Regions from separate parts of the Staphylococcus saprophyticus subsp. saprophyticus ATCC 15305 genome, predicted to be linked through region 3. Evidence: riboswitches for the same ligand, from Rfam matches in the RefSeq annotation. Region 3 holds a riboswitch; each other region holds the start of a gene.
What was found. Region 3 has a riboswitch for S-adenosylmethionine ahead of metK (methionine adenosyltransferase). Riboswitches for the same ligand answer to the same signal wherever they lie in the genome.
Positions count from the first base shown of each region.

Region 1 (3,217 bases), 400 kb from region 3:
ACAAAGTAAGTTAGATCCAAAGCCTGATTGCGGTGAAACATCCTATACTGGTTATGGTCGTTTAAATGATTATAAAATGTTAGTTACTGGTGGAGACTCAGCTATAGGCAGAGCAGCAGCTATTGCTTACGCTAAGGAAGGCGCTGATGTAGCAATTAATTATCTTCCAGCAGAACAACAAGATGCAGAAGAAGTACAACAAGTCATTGAAGCAGCAGGAAGAAAAGCTGTCTTAATTCCAGGTGACATTAGAGATGAACAATTTAATTACGATTTAGTTGAAACAGCTTACAACGAACTTGGCGGGTTAGACAATGTAACCATCGTCGCCGGTCATCAACAATATAGAGAAAGCATAAAAGGTTTTGACACAGCTTCGTTTTCAGAAACATTTGAGACGAATGTTTATCCAATATTTTGGACAGTTCAAAAAGCAGTAGATTATTTACAAGCTGGTGCAACCATTACGCTGACCTCTTCAGTTCAAGGTTACAATCCAAGCCCAATTTTACATGATTATGCTGCTTCAAAAGCTGCGATTATTTCATTAACGAAAAGTCTATCCGAAGAACTCGGTGCGAAAGGCATTCGTGTGAATTGTGTTGCGCCAGGACCATTTTGGTCACCATTACAAATTTCTGGCGGTCAACCGCAATCTAAAATTCCGAGCTTTGGACAAAAGGAAGTCTTGGGCAGAGCAGGTCAACCTGTAGAATTATCAGGCACATATGTACACTTGGCAGCTGAAGAATCCAGTTATACAACAGGTCAAGTATATGGTGTGACAGGTGGTACTCAGTTAGACTAGGTTATATGAAACGTCACAGCTAATGTGGAGATGATTCAATCACATTAAAGTTGTATCATCTAAACCCTGTGACTTCTAGATTGATAAGCGAATATTACAATGAGTCATATAGCCGACGTTATATGGGCGAGATTGAGAAATCAAATTCAATGTTTGGTTTCTGTCTCGCTTTTTTATTATTTTTAAAAGGAGTATAAATGTGGATGAAACAATATAACGCAAACACATTAACGAAACAACAGAATTATAAATTATTAAGTGGTAGTGTTATTCCAAGACCAGTTGCATTTGTGACAACACAGGATAAAGATGGGAATTTAAATGCTGCACCGTTCAGTTTTTTTAATGTTGTATGCAGCGCACCTCCTATGATTATGATTTCTACTGCACGTTCACAAGGAAAGCGCAAAGATACATCGTTAAATATTGAAGAAACAGGCTCATTTGTAGTTCATATTACAGATGAAATGACTGTAGAACAAAAAAATAAAACGGCTGCACCTATAGACAGAACACTAAATGAATTAGAAAGAACGCAGTTGACATGTGTGAAATCAGAAGTCGTGCCTGTACCAGGTGTGGAACAAGCCAAAATTCGAATGGAATGCAAACTAAATCAAATCGTTACATTAGGCGATGCTCAAGAAGGATCAGATTTAATCATTGGTGAGGTTGTGATGTATCACATTGATGAGGCAGTTTACTTTGATGATAGTAAAATAGATGCACAAGCATTAGCGCCTGTGGCACGTTTAGCTGGAAATGATTATGCAGCATTAGGACAATCATTTACGATTAATCGACCAACAGAGTAATTTATAAATGATAAGACTGAAGTCATTAGCTCATCAGCTAATTGTTAAGATTTGTTAAAGTTTAAGCAAGAATTTAAAACAGTAATTGACGAAACTAATTTAATATTGTACTGTGAAAAATAAATTAAATAACTTATCAAGAGAAGTGGAGGGACTGGCCTGTGGATACTTCGGCAACATGATTATGCGTGTGCCAATTCCAGTAGCATCATTTATGCTAGAAGATAAGAATAAATGTACAAAGTTTACTCTTTCTTCAATTGGAAAGAGTTTTTTATTTGAGTAAGTTTATTTAATGGTAGAAAAATTGATGTTCTGTTTGAACTTAAAGGAAAGTTGGTTTTGTATGGAGGAGACAAAGAAAGGTAATGCATGGGCACTGATACCTTTAATTATTTTTGTGGGTATGTTTTTAGGTGTTGGTATCATTACCGGCGATTTCACTACAATGCCCCTAAATGTTGCGATACTAGTAGCGACAATTGTGGGACTTGTATTAAATAGAAAAGAATCATTTCAAAAGAAAGTTGAAATTTTTACTAAGGGTGCAGGACATTCCAATATTATACTAATGATGCTCATTTTCTTATTAGCAGGAGCGTTTTCGCAAACAACTGAAGATATGGGTGGCGTAAAATCTACAGTGAATTTGGGACTATCTTTGATTCCTGAGAATTTAATCATTGTAGGTTTATTCGTGATATGTATGTTCGTGTCACTTTCTATGGGTACATCCGTGGGCACTGTAGCAGCTATAGCGCCTGTTGGCTTTGGACTAAGCCAACAGGCGGATGTCTCTGCAGCCATCACTATGGCGACGGTCGTAGGTGGGGCGATGTTTGGTGATAATTTATCAATGATTTCAGATACAACGATAGCTGCGGTAAGAACTCAAAAAACAAAAATGAGTGATAAGTTTAAGGTGAATATCAAAATCGTGTTACCTGGTGCCATATTTACTGTCATTGTACTTTGGTTTTTAACAAATGGAGCACAAATTGATGCATCTAAGAGCTACGATTATGATCTTATAAAAGTAGTACCTTATTTATTTGTACTCATACTCGCATTATTCGGCGTCAACGTTATTATTGTACTTATTGGCGGTATTATACTTTCAGCAATTATAGGTTTATTTTATGGTACCTTTGATTGGATTGGGTTATTAAGCTCTATTTCTAAAGGGATTATTGGCATGGAGGATATTGCCATTATTGCACTATTAATTGGTGGTCTAGTGGCATTGATACAACACAATGGTGGTATTACATGGTTACTTAATTTTGTGCGTAATAGAGTGAAATCTAAGCGTGGCGCAGAACTAGGAATTGCTGGCTTAGTGAGTGTGGCCGATATTTCAACTGCTAATAATACGATTTCTATATTAATGGCAGGGCCATTAGCTAAAGACATTTCAGATGAATATGGTGTAGATCCGCGTAAATCAGCAAGTATTCTAGATATGTTTGCAAGCTGTTTCCAAGGACTATTACCGTATAGTCCACAGCTTATTGCAGCAGCAGGTGTGGCATCTATATCACCGTTTGAATTGGTACCGTATGCGATTTATCCGATGATATTAGGGATTTGTGGT
Region 1 is NC_007350.1:614,875-618,091, forward strand. It holds gene SSP_RS02800 (SDR family oxidoreductase) at 1-808, shown strand, start outside; gene SSP_RS02805 (flavin reductase family protein) at 1,012-1,623, shown strand; SAM riboswitch class I at 1,754-1,854, shown strand; gene SSP_RS02810 (Na+/H+ antiporter NhaC family protein) at 1,970-3,217, shown strand, end outside.
Region 1: another riboswitch for S-adenosylmethionine. It lies ahead of SSP_RS02810 (Na+/H+ antiporter NhaC family protein); the one in region 3 lies ahead of metK (methionine adenosyltransferase).

Region 2 (3,217 bases), 690 kb from region 3:
GCTTATAAATGGTTTCGTCCAATGGTATTTGTTGCGAAATAGACACACCATCAAATCCTTTTACACGTGAGACAGTTTCACATGTTAATAAATCTTCATCTAAATCGACTTCTACTTTATGCTTATTAGACCAAGCTTCAATGAAAGCTTTATCCTCATTTCTAACGCCAAAAAGTTTTATACGCGTCATGTTAGCATCCCCTTTAAAATTAATGTTATTCATACAGATGTCTCAGAGATTGGATTCTCTCGGCAGCTACTTTCAATTGCTCATCATCAAGCGCTAATGATATACGCACATAGTTTTTACCATGTTCACCAAACGGAATACCCGGTGCAACAAGTATGGATTGCTCTTGTAATAAATAGTCAACAAATGATTCCCCATCAAAATTTGGCGGCGTTTTTAGCCACAAGAATATACCACCTTTCATCGGTTCAAATGGAATATTTTCTTCCTTTAACTTCGCTTCAAAAGTATCCCTACGTTGTTTGAAAATATTACTTTGTTCGTCCAAGAAATCATCATAGTGATTCAATGCATAGGTCGCTGCATCTTGTAACGCACCAAACATACCCGCATGCGTGTGTGTGTGATATTTTTTCAACGCTTGAATCATATCTTTATTGCCTACTGCAAATCCAACTCTAAAACCGGACATATTATATCCTTTAGATAATGAAAATACTTCAATCGCTAAATCTTTTGCACCTTCTGTTTGTAAAATACTCGGATTTTTATGATCAAACCCAAATGCACTGTACGCAAAATCATGAACTATTTTAGTCTTTGTACCTTTAAATTGCGCTACAGCCTCATCAAATACAGCTTGTGTAGCTACTGATCCAGTAGGATTATTTGGATACGTTAAATAGACTAATCGCGTATTTTTCAATATATCCCTATCCACTTTATCCCATTGAGGCAAGTAATATGGTGGTTCTAATACGAGCGGTTGTGGATGTGCATCAGCTAATAAGACACCCGCCTTATAATCTGTATAACCTGGATCTGGTAGTAGTACATTTTCACCAGGATTAACAATACAAGATGGTAAAGCTACCAAACCATTTTTAGTTCCGTACAAAATACAGACTTCATCGTCTTTATCTAACACGACATCATATTGCCTTTGATAAAAATCTACAATCGCTTGTTTAAAAGTCTCTTTACCATGAAATGCTACATACTTTTGATTATTAGGCTCTCGCAATGCATCTGTAAAACAATCAATAATCCCTGTTGGTGTTTCTCCATCTGGTATACCTACCGCCATATTAATTAAAGGTAACGGCCCATGTTCAACAGGCTGCCCCATCGTTTTTGCAAAATAACTATCTGGTACTTGTGCTAATCTATCCGAAATCACCATCAAAGTCCTCCTAATAAAAAAACTATATACCTACGAAAGTGGCATATAGTTTACATGTCACCTATCTTTCAAGTAGTATTACTTGTTGGACGAAGCACAGTACTTCTTTACAAAGTCTGTTGCTGAAGCTTCACAGGGCCAATTCCCTCAACTTCTCTGGATAAGTTTTGCTTTTAAATTACTATTAATTTTATCAGAATATTCAAACATGTCAATGCAAAAAAAGAGCGACTCTAAAGAGTCACTCTTTGTCTATATAATTAAATCTTACCAAGCAACCCATGCTCCAGCACCTTGGTTATTATAAACTTCAACAGCTTTATCCATTTGATCTTGAACTGACATACCTGCATGTTCACCATGGCCTAATAATTGGAATAATCCGTATGCACCTGATGAAGCATTAACAGCATTTGCGTTACCGCCACTTTCACGTTGGATAACACCTTTCCATTGTGAAGCTGATACACCAGTACGTTCTGCCATTTGATTAGCAATTGCATCAATACTTGATGTTGATGTTGTAGTTGTTGTAGTTGTTGATTTAGTTGAAGTACTTGTTTGTGCAGTTTGAACGTTTGTGTTAGATGAAGCTTTAGGCGCTTCAACAGCTGCTACTTCAGTGTTACTTGATTGTTGTTGTGTACGAACTTCGTTAGCTGAAGTTTCGTTAGTGTGTGTAGTTGCTTGAGCAGTTACATCTTGGATAGTGTTAGAAGATGCACTTTGAGCACCTGCAGTTGTATAATTCCATGACCAAGTTTGGCCATCAGAAGTGAAAGTATATTCGTTTCCACCTAATACGAAATCATAGTTATACGCACCAGCGTGTAATGGTTTTTCATTTAATTGCTCTGGGTTGTTTTGAGCTAAGTCAGCTAAATGCGCTTGGTCGATATTTTCTTCTGATGCATGCGCTTGATTGTGATCAGCTGTTGCTGCATATCCTGTTACACCTAATGCTACTGCTAATGATGATGCTAAAATTGTTTTCTTCATAATAAAAAAATCCTCCAATTAATTTCTTTTTAAGTTAAATTATATTTTCGTTAAATTATTTATCGTATGTGCTGAAATCTTTTAAATTTAATGTCTTATCTTTTCGCCACAAATAATATACCATAAATTTCGTTCAGTTATATTACACTTACTTAACAAAACGTTACAAATCAAATTCCACTTTGTAACATTACGACATATTTGTTTTATTTTGTAATGCTAAATAACTATTGATAGATAAAAGGATATTATATGAGTATATGATATAAAGCGATTAAATAAATTTACATTTAAGAAAATCATATATTCTGAAATATTACAAATCACACTTTTGTTACATAACTGTAAAATAACAAAAAGACAAAAAAATTATATTTTGGAGTAAAACTTGCAAATTTTTTTGTTTAAATTAAAAAAAGACCACTGATGGGTGGCCTTTTTTAATCATTTTATATTTTTTTATGTAACGACAACCTTATGCTTTATTACAAAATATGACACACATTTTAAGCAAATTGTGTAACCTTACGCTAAGAACTTGAAGATTTCTCTATCATATATTTTCAATATCTTCATATATAACGTATTAATTAAATACCCCATAACAAATGGTACGACAAAAAATGCAATAAACACAAAAACTAAATTCAATATTATTGAATGTTCCATAAATCTAAAAGCACTGATCGGTCCAACTAGTCCGATAATACCAAAACCAGCTGATTCCTTTGTACCTCCAATACCAATTAACCCACCAACTAAACCTGTAATAAGCGCATTGGTAAAAATAGGTAACAATATAATAGGATGTCTGACCATATTCGGAATCATCATTTTGACGCCAC
Region 2 is NC_007350.1:316,858-320,074, reverse strand. It holds gene SSP_RS01435 (D-lactate dehydrogenase) at 1-190, opposite strand, end outside; gene SSP_RS01430 (aminotransferase class I/II-fold pyridoxal phosphate-dependent enzyme) at 216-1,373, opposite strand; SAM riboswitch class I at 1,432-1,540, opposite strand; gene SSP_RS01425 (transglycosylase SLT domain-containing protein) at 1,641-2,372, opposite strand; gene SSP_RS01420 (PTS transporter subunit IIC) at 2,898-3,217, opposite strand, start outside.
Region 2: another riboswitch for S-adenosylmethionine. It lies ahead of SSP_RS01430 (aminotransferase class I/II-fold pyridoxal phosphate-dependent enzyme); the one in region 3 lies ahead of metK (methionine adenosyltransferase).

Region 3 (3,217 bases):
TTCTGTTTGGATATCACCAGCAAGTCTTTCAATTTCATCTAAATGCGTCGTGTAATTAACAAATGATAAAGCATCTTTATCTTCATTTTGATCTAAGACAAGTGTTTGTGGAACTTGACCATCAAGATCTAATGTATTAAATACTTGTTCCATCATCGGCTGTTCTTTAAATTGTGCAGCACTTACGCCATTATACACATGACCTTTAAGCAATTGTGAATCAATGATATATAAACCTGTACGTGTTAGGACTAAGTGACTGATACGTTGCACATCACCAAACTCATTCCTTGGTAAAAAAATATTTGCCATAATATGCATATCTTCTGGACGAATTCTTTTCTCATTTACAAGTCGTTCGCGAATACCTATTAATCTCATATCAGTTACATATTCACTTTGATTTTTAGAGAATAATTTTAATGCATCAATTTCTCTATCTTTAGAATTAACCACAGCCGTATATTCTTCTTTTTGTTTTGTTACCGTTTTTTTATTTTCAATTCTTTCTTTTTCTAGCTCTTCTTCATGCTCATCGCTCAGTTGTTGCTCTCTTGATTTATATTGCGCTTCAACTTTTTCTTGCGCTTTTTTCTTACTTTTTAAAGCAACAATAAATAAAATCAAACAAATGACTGCTACGACAATTGCCACGATTAAACCAATCTCTATTGGTCCAAATGAATTCATAACAAAAACGCTCCTTTATGTGTTCAGTAACTTAATTATAATAGATATGCGCATCGTATTCGATAGTAAAGTTTAAAATTTAAACATTTTGTCTCAGTTTAAGCTTTGACACTATCTTTTAATAAGTTAACTTTATCTAATTTTTCCCATGGTAATAGCACATCAGTACGTCCAAAATGACCATATGCAGCTGTTTGTTTATAAATTGGATGTTTTAAATCAAGCATTTTAATAATTCCGGCAGGTCTTAAATCAAAATGTTTTCTTACAGCTTCTACTAATTCATATTCACTGACTTTACCAGTACCAAATGTATCTATTGAAATTGAAACCGGTTCAGCAACACCAATCGCATACGCTAATTGTACTTCACATTTTTCAGCCAATTGAGCTGCAACAATATTTTTAGCTACATAACGTGCAGCATATGCAGCTGAGCGGTCAACTTTAGTTGGATCCTTACCACTGAAGCATCCACCACCATGACGTGCATATCCACCATATGTGTCCACGATGATTTTACGACCTGTTAGTCCTGCATCTCCTTGAGGACCGCCGATTACAAATCTACCAGTTGGGTTAATATAAAATTTCGTCTGTTCATCTAATAATGACTCTGGCACTGTTGGATAAATAACGTGTGTTTTAATATCATCTTTAATTTGATCCAATTCAATATCTTCAGCATGTTGTGTAGATAAAACAATAGTATCTATTCGAACTGGTTTATCTTGTTCATCATATTCAACTGTCACTTGAACTTTTCCATCAGGACGCAAGTATTTTAAAATTTCATCTTTACGTACGTCAGATAAACGTTTAGCTAACTGATGTGATAAGAAAATGGGTAACGGCATATACGTATCTGTTTCATTAGTTGCATAACCAAACATCAAGCCTTGATCTCCTGCACCCGTAGCTTCAATTTCCGCTTCAGAAGCTTCGTCGCGATATTCTAAAGCTGTATCTACACCTTGTGCGATGTCAGGAGATTGTTCGTCAATTGCTGTTAATACAGCCATCGTTTGGCTGTCGTAACCGAATTTCGCACGTGTGTAACCTATTTCTTTAATTGTTTCTCTAACTACTTTTGGTATATCAACATAAGTTGTTGTTGAAATTTCTCCTGAAATTAAAGCCATACCTGTGGTTACAGTCGTTTCACAAGCCACACGTGCATTTGGGTCATCTTTTAAAATTTCATCTAAAATCGCATCCGATACTTGATCAGCAATCTTGTCCGGATGCCCTTCTGTTACAGATTCTGAAGTAAACAATCTTTTATTATATGTCATAATTTGCTCCTTTAGTTTTAAATTACGAAAATTCTCTCTCTGTTGAGCTCATTAAAAAAGGCCTTCTACACTATAGTAAATAGAGAGAAGGCCCTTTATACGTCCATTCGCTCTTATCGTTCAGACGCTATTTGTCTGCAAACGGTTTGGCACCTTTCTTCAATTAAGAAGAGGTTGCTGGGCTTCATTGGGTCCATGTCCCTCCGCCACTCAGGATAAGAGAATCCGTTAATTTATATAGTACCTAATCTAACATATAATGTCAATTTTACATTTATTAATATTTATTTAAAATTCCTTTGAAATTGGTGTGGACTATTAATCTATATATGTTATACTCTGTAATTGTAAAGGCTTACATCAACTAAATAGCGTGGAGGGATCAAGTATGGCGGTAGATACATACACTTATACAAGCAAAATTGAAAGCATTTTAGACAAGCAATCTTCATTATTTCAATTATCTACAACTCAGTTGTATAATAAAATTTTAGAAAATAATGAAGGCGAACTAACGGAATTAGGCGCCATCAATGCAAAAACTGGTAAATATACTGGTCGTTCACCAAAAGATAAGTTTATTGTCACTGAGCCATCTTATAGAGATGACATCGATTGGGGCAACATAAACCAACCTATCGAAGAAGAAAAATTTCTAAATTTATATGATAAAGTATTAAACTATCTTGATAAGAAAGATGAGCTTTATGTTTTTAACGGTTATGCAGGTAGCGATGAAGATTCACAGTTAAAACTCACTGTTGTTAATGAATTGGCTTGGCATAATTTGTTCGCTCAAAACATGTTCATCCGTCCAAGTACAAATGAAGAAGCTCAAGAAATCAAACCAAACTTCACTATTATTTCTGCACCTCACTTCAAAGCAGACCCATCCATAGATGGTACAAATTCAGAAACCTTCATTATCACATCATTTAAACATAAAGTAATCCTAATAGGTGGAACTGAATATGCTGGTGAAATGAAAAAAGGAATCTTCTCCGTAATAAACTACTTACTACCTAAAGACGACATTATGAGTATGCATTGTTCAGCAAATGTTGGCGAAAAAGGCGACGTAGCTCTATTCTTTGGTTTATCAGGTACTGGAAAGACAACACTTTCTGCTGACCCTACACGTAAACTCATCGGTGATGATGAGCATGGATGGAATAATAACGGTATCTTCAACATCGAAGGTGGCTGTTACGCAAAAGCAATTAATCTATCAC
Region 3 is NC_007350.1:1,010,102-1,013,318, reverse strand. It holds gene SSP_RS05030 (nuclease-related domain-containing protein) at 1-690, opposite strand, end outside; gene metK (methionine adenosyltransferase) at 789-1,985, opposite strand; SAM riboswitch class I at 2,096-2,207, opposite strand; gene pckA (phosphoenolpyruvate carboxykinase (ATP)) at 2,374-3,217, shown strand, end outside.

Region 4 (3,217 bases), 940 kb from region 3:
ATACACCAACTAAAAATGAGTTTAAAGAAATACTAGAAGTAACTGATATCGATATTAATAAATTGTTCAATACGCATGGCGCTAAATATCGTGAATTAGGTTTAAAAGATAAACTTAAAGATTTAACAGATGATGAAAAGTTAGATTTATTATCTGCCAATGGCATGTTGGTTAAAAGACCGCTAGCGATTTCAGGTGACAAAGTAACTGTTGGATTTAAAGAAGACGAATATAAAGCAACTTGGTTGTCATAAAATAATAAAGGTGATTAAATTACGTTGGACTATTATTTTGACAAAATAATGAAAACGCTTTACCGGTGTTTTTCGAAAACATTATAATAATTTAAAGATGCCATTAAATAGTTGATTGTATGCTATTCATATGGCATCATTAATATGTAAAAACATTTAGGAGGGGATTCTCGTGGCAGTACCGAGTGAATTAAAATATTCTAAAGAACATGAGTGGGTAAAAGTTGAAGGTAATACAGTAACAATTGGTATCACTGAATATGCACAAGGTGAACTTGGCGATATCGTATTCGTTGAATTACCAGAAGTTGATGATGAAATTAATGAAGGCGACACGTTTGGTAGTGTTGAGTCCGTAAAAACAGTTTCAGAACTTTATGCGCCAGTATCAGGTAAAGTTTTAGAATCTAATGAAGAACTAGAAGACAGTCCAGAATTCGTAAATGAATCACCTTACGAAAAAGCTTGGATGGTAAAAGTTGAATTAAGTGACGAAAGTCAATTAGAGGAATTAATGTCAGCAGAACAATATTCTGAAATGATTGGTGAATAATATTACATAGAACTCCATGATATAACTATCTTGGAGTTTTTATTTTACCTTTTTTTATCTATATTCAAATGAGACTAATCAAAAAATTGTTAAGACTTTGTAAATGCAGACGTAGTCATTTGTTGTAGGTAAGTGTATTTAGCTGACAAAAATGGATTGCCATAATAAGATGAAATTAGAAAACTGTAAAGGATGTTTATGGTCACTCAGTATTGTGAAGAACTAAATAGAGAAATTTACTATCAACATTTAGAGGGTGGATGTCATGGCGATACTAAACCAAGTAATTATTGTAGAAGGAAAGTCAGACAAAAAGCGGGTAAAACAAGTAATCGATCAACCAATCGATATTATTTGTACTAATGGTACGATGGGTGTCGATAAAATTGATGAAATGATTGATACATTATACGATAAACAAGTGTATATACTTGTCGATGCCGATGATGAAGGTGAAAAAATTCGAAAATGGTTTAAACGATATTTAAGTGAAAGTAGACATATAAGAATAGATAAACAATATTGTGAGGTTGCACGTTGTCCTAAACGATATTTATCCAGAGTGCTTGAAAAGCATGGGTTTACGGTAAAGGATGAAGAAAAAGTAGCTAAAGCGAAATTGGATTATATAGCTGAAAGGGTAAGTTTATTAACATGAAGGTAACAAATCAACAACGCGTCAATATAGATGAACATATAAATCAGGAAAAATATCTTATATTTGGATACACACCGACATGTGGTACCTGTAAAGTTTCTGAAAGAATGTTAGACATTGCTAATGAAATATTAAAATTACCAATTACTAAAATCGATTTGAATTTTCATCCAGATTTTAGTCAGGAACATGAAATACAATCTGTACCTGTGTTGATGTTGATGTCAAAAGGTGAAGAGCAAAAAAGAATTTACGCATTTCAATCCGTCCCTAATTTGTTAGAAAATTTAAAATAATTATTGACGAATCATTAGTGCGATGGTAGGATTAAAAATAATTAAATAACGAAACTCTTATCACGAGAGGTGGAGGGATGTGCCCTTTGAAGCCCGGCAACCGTCTGTAACAGAAATGGTGCCAATTCACATAAAGTTCATAGAAACTTTAGAAGATGAGAGAAGCAAACGTTGCTTTCTCTATTCTTCAATGAACATAGGGAAAGCATTTTTTATTTAATTGAAACAAAGCAATACGAGGAGGCAACAGAATGATTGAGTTAAATCAAATAGTCAAAAGGTACAAAACGAAAAAACAGGACGTACTTGCTGTAGATCATGTTGATTTAAGTATTCAATCAGGCTCAATTTTTGGTGTTGTTGGTTTTTCAGGTGCGGGGAAAAGTACATTAATAAGACTTTTAAATCATCTTGAGCAACCAACATCAGGAGACGTTATTATAGATGGTGACACTATAGGTAAGCTATCAAAATCGGACTTAAGAAAAAAACGTCAAAAAGTGAGTATGATTTTTCAACATTTCAATTTATTATGGTCACGTACTGTATTAAACAATATTACATTCCCATTAGAAATCGCAGGGATTTCACGACAAGAAGCCAAGCAACGTGCGCTTGAGTTAGTGGAATTGGTCGGATTGAAAGGGAGAGAAGATGCTTATCCTTCAGAATTATCAGGTGGGCAAAAACAACGTGTGGGTATTGCGAGAGCATTAGCTAACGAACCATCTGTATTATTATGTGATGAAGCGACAAGTGCATTAGATCCACAGACAACAGATGAAATCTTAGAACTATTATTGAAAATAAAAGAAGAAAGAAACTTAACCATCGTTATTATTACACATGAAATGCATGTCATTAGACGTATTTGCGATGAAGTTGCAGTAATGGAAAATGGTAAAGTGATAGAACAAGGCAAAGTTTCAAGTGTATTCGAAAATCCACAACACGATGTGACAAAACGCTTTGTGAAGGATGACTTAAATGATGACTTCGACGAATCAATTAGTGAACTCGTGTCACTTAATGAAAATGATTACGTTGTGCGTTTGAATTTTACTGGGAACAACGCAACGGAACCATTAGTGTCATACATAACGAAGACACACAATTTAGATGTCAATATTTTGGAAGCTAATATTAAACATACAAAAGACGGTTCTATCGGATTTTTAATCATACAATTTGCCGTTGCAAATTCAGAAAAATTTGAAAAATTCAAAAATGATTTAGAGGCACAACATGTATCTGTGGAGGTGGTTAAACATGGGTAATTCATTAAGCGATATCCTCCGAGAAATGTTTACAATGCCAAACGTAAGCTGGGAAGAAGTTTGGGTTGCAACATATGAAACCATCTATATGACGGTAATAGCAACAATATTTGCATTTGTTTTAGGAATTATTTTAGGTGTCTTGCTCTTTTTATCAGCTAAAAGTAAGTCACCAGTCG
Region 4 is NC_007350.1:1,947,246-1,950,462, reverse strand. It holds gene SSP_RS09395 (arsenate reductase family protein) at 1-254, shown strand, start outside; gene gcvH (glycine cleavage system protein GcvH) at 427-807, shown strand; gene SSP_RS09385 (toprim domain-containing protein) at 1,073-1,465, shown strand; gene SSP_RS09380 (thioredoxin family protein) at 1,462-1,761, shown strand; SAM riboswitch class I at 1,816-1,923, shown strand; gene SSP_RS09375 (methionine ABC transporter ATP-binding protein) at 2,013-3,038, shown strand; gene SSP_RS09370 (methionine ABC transporter permease) at 3,031-3,217, shown strand, end outside.
Region 4: another riboswitch for S-adenosylmethionine. It lies ahead of SSP_RS09375 (methionine ABC transporter ATP-binding protein); the one in region 3 lies ahead of metK (methionine adenosyltransferase).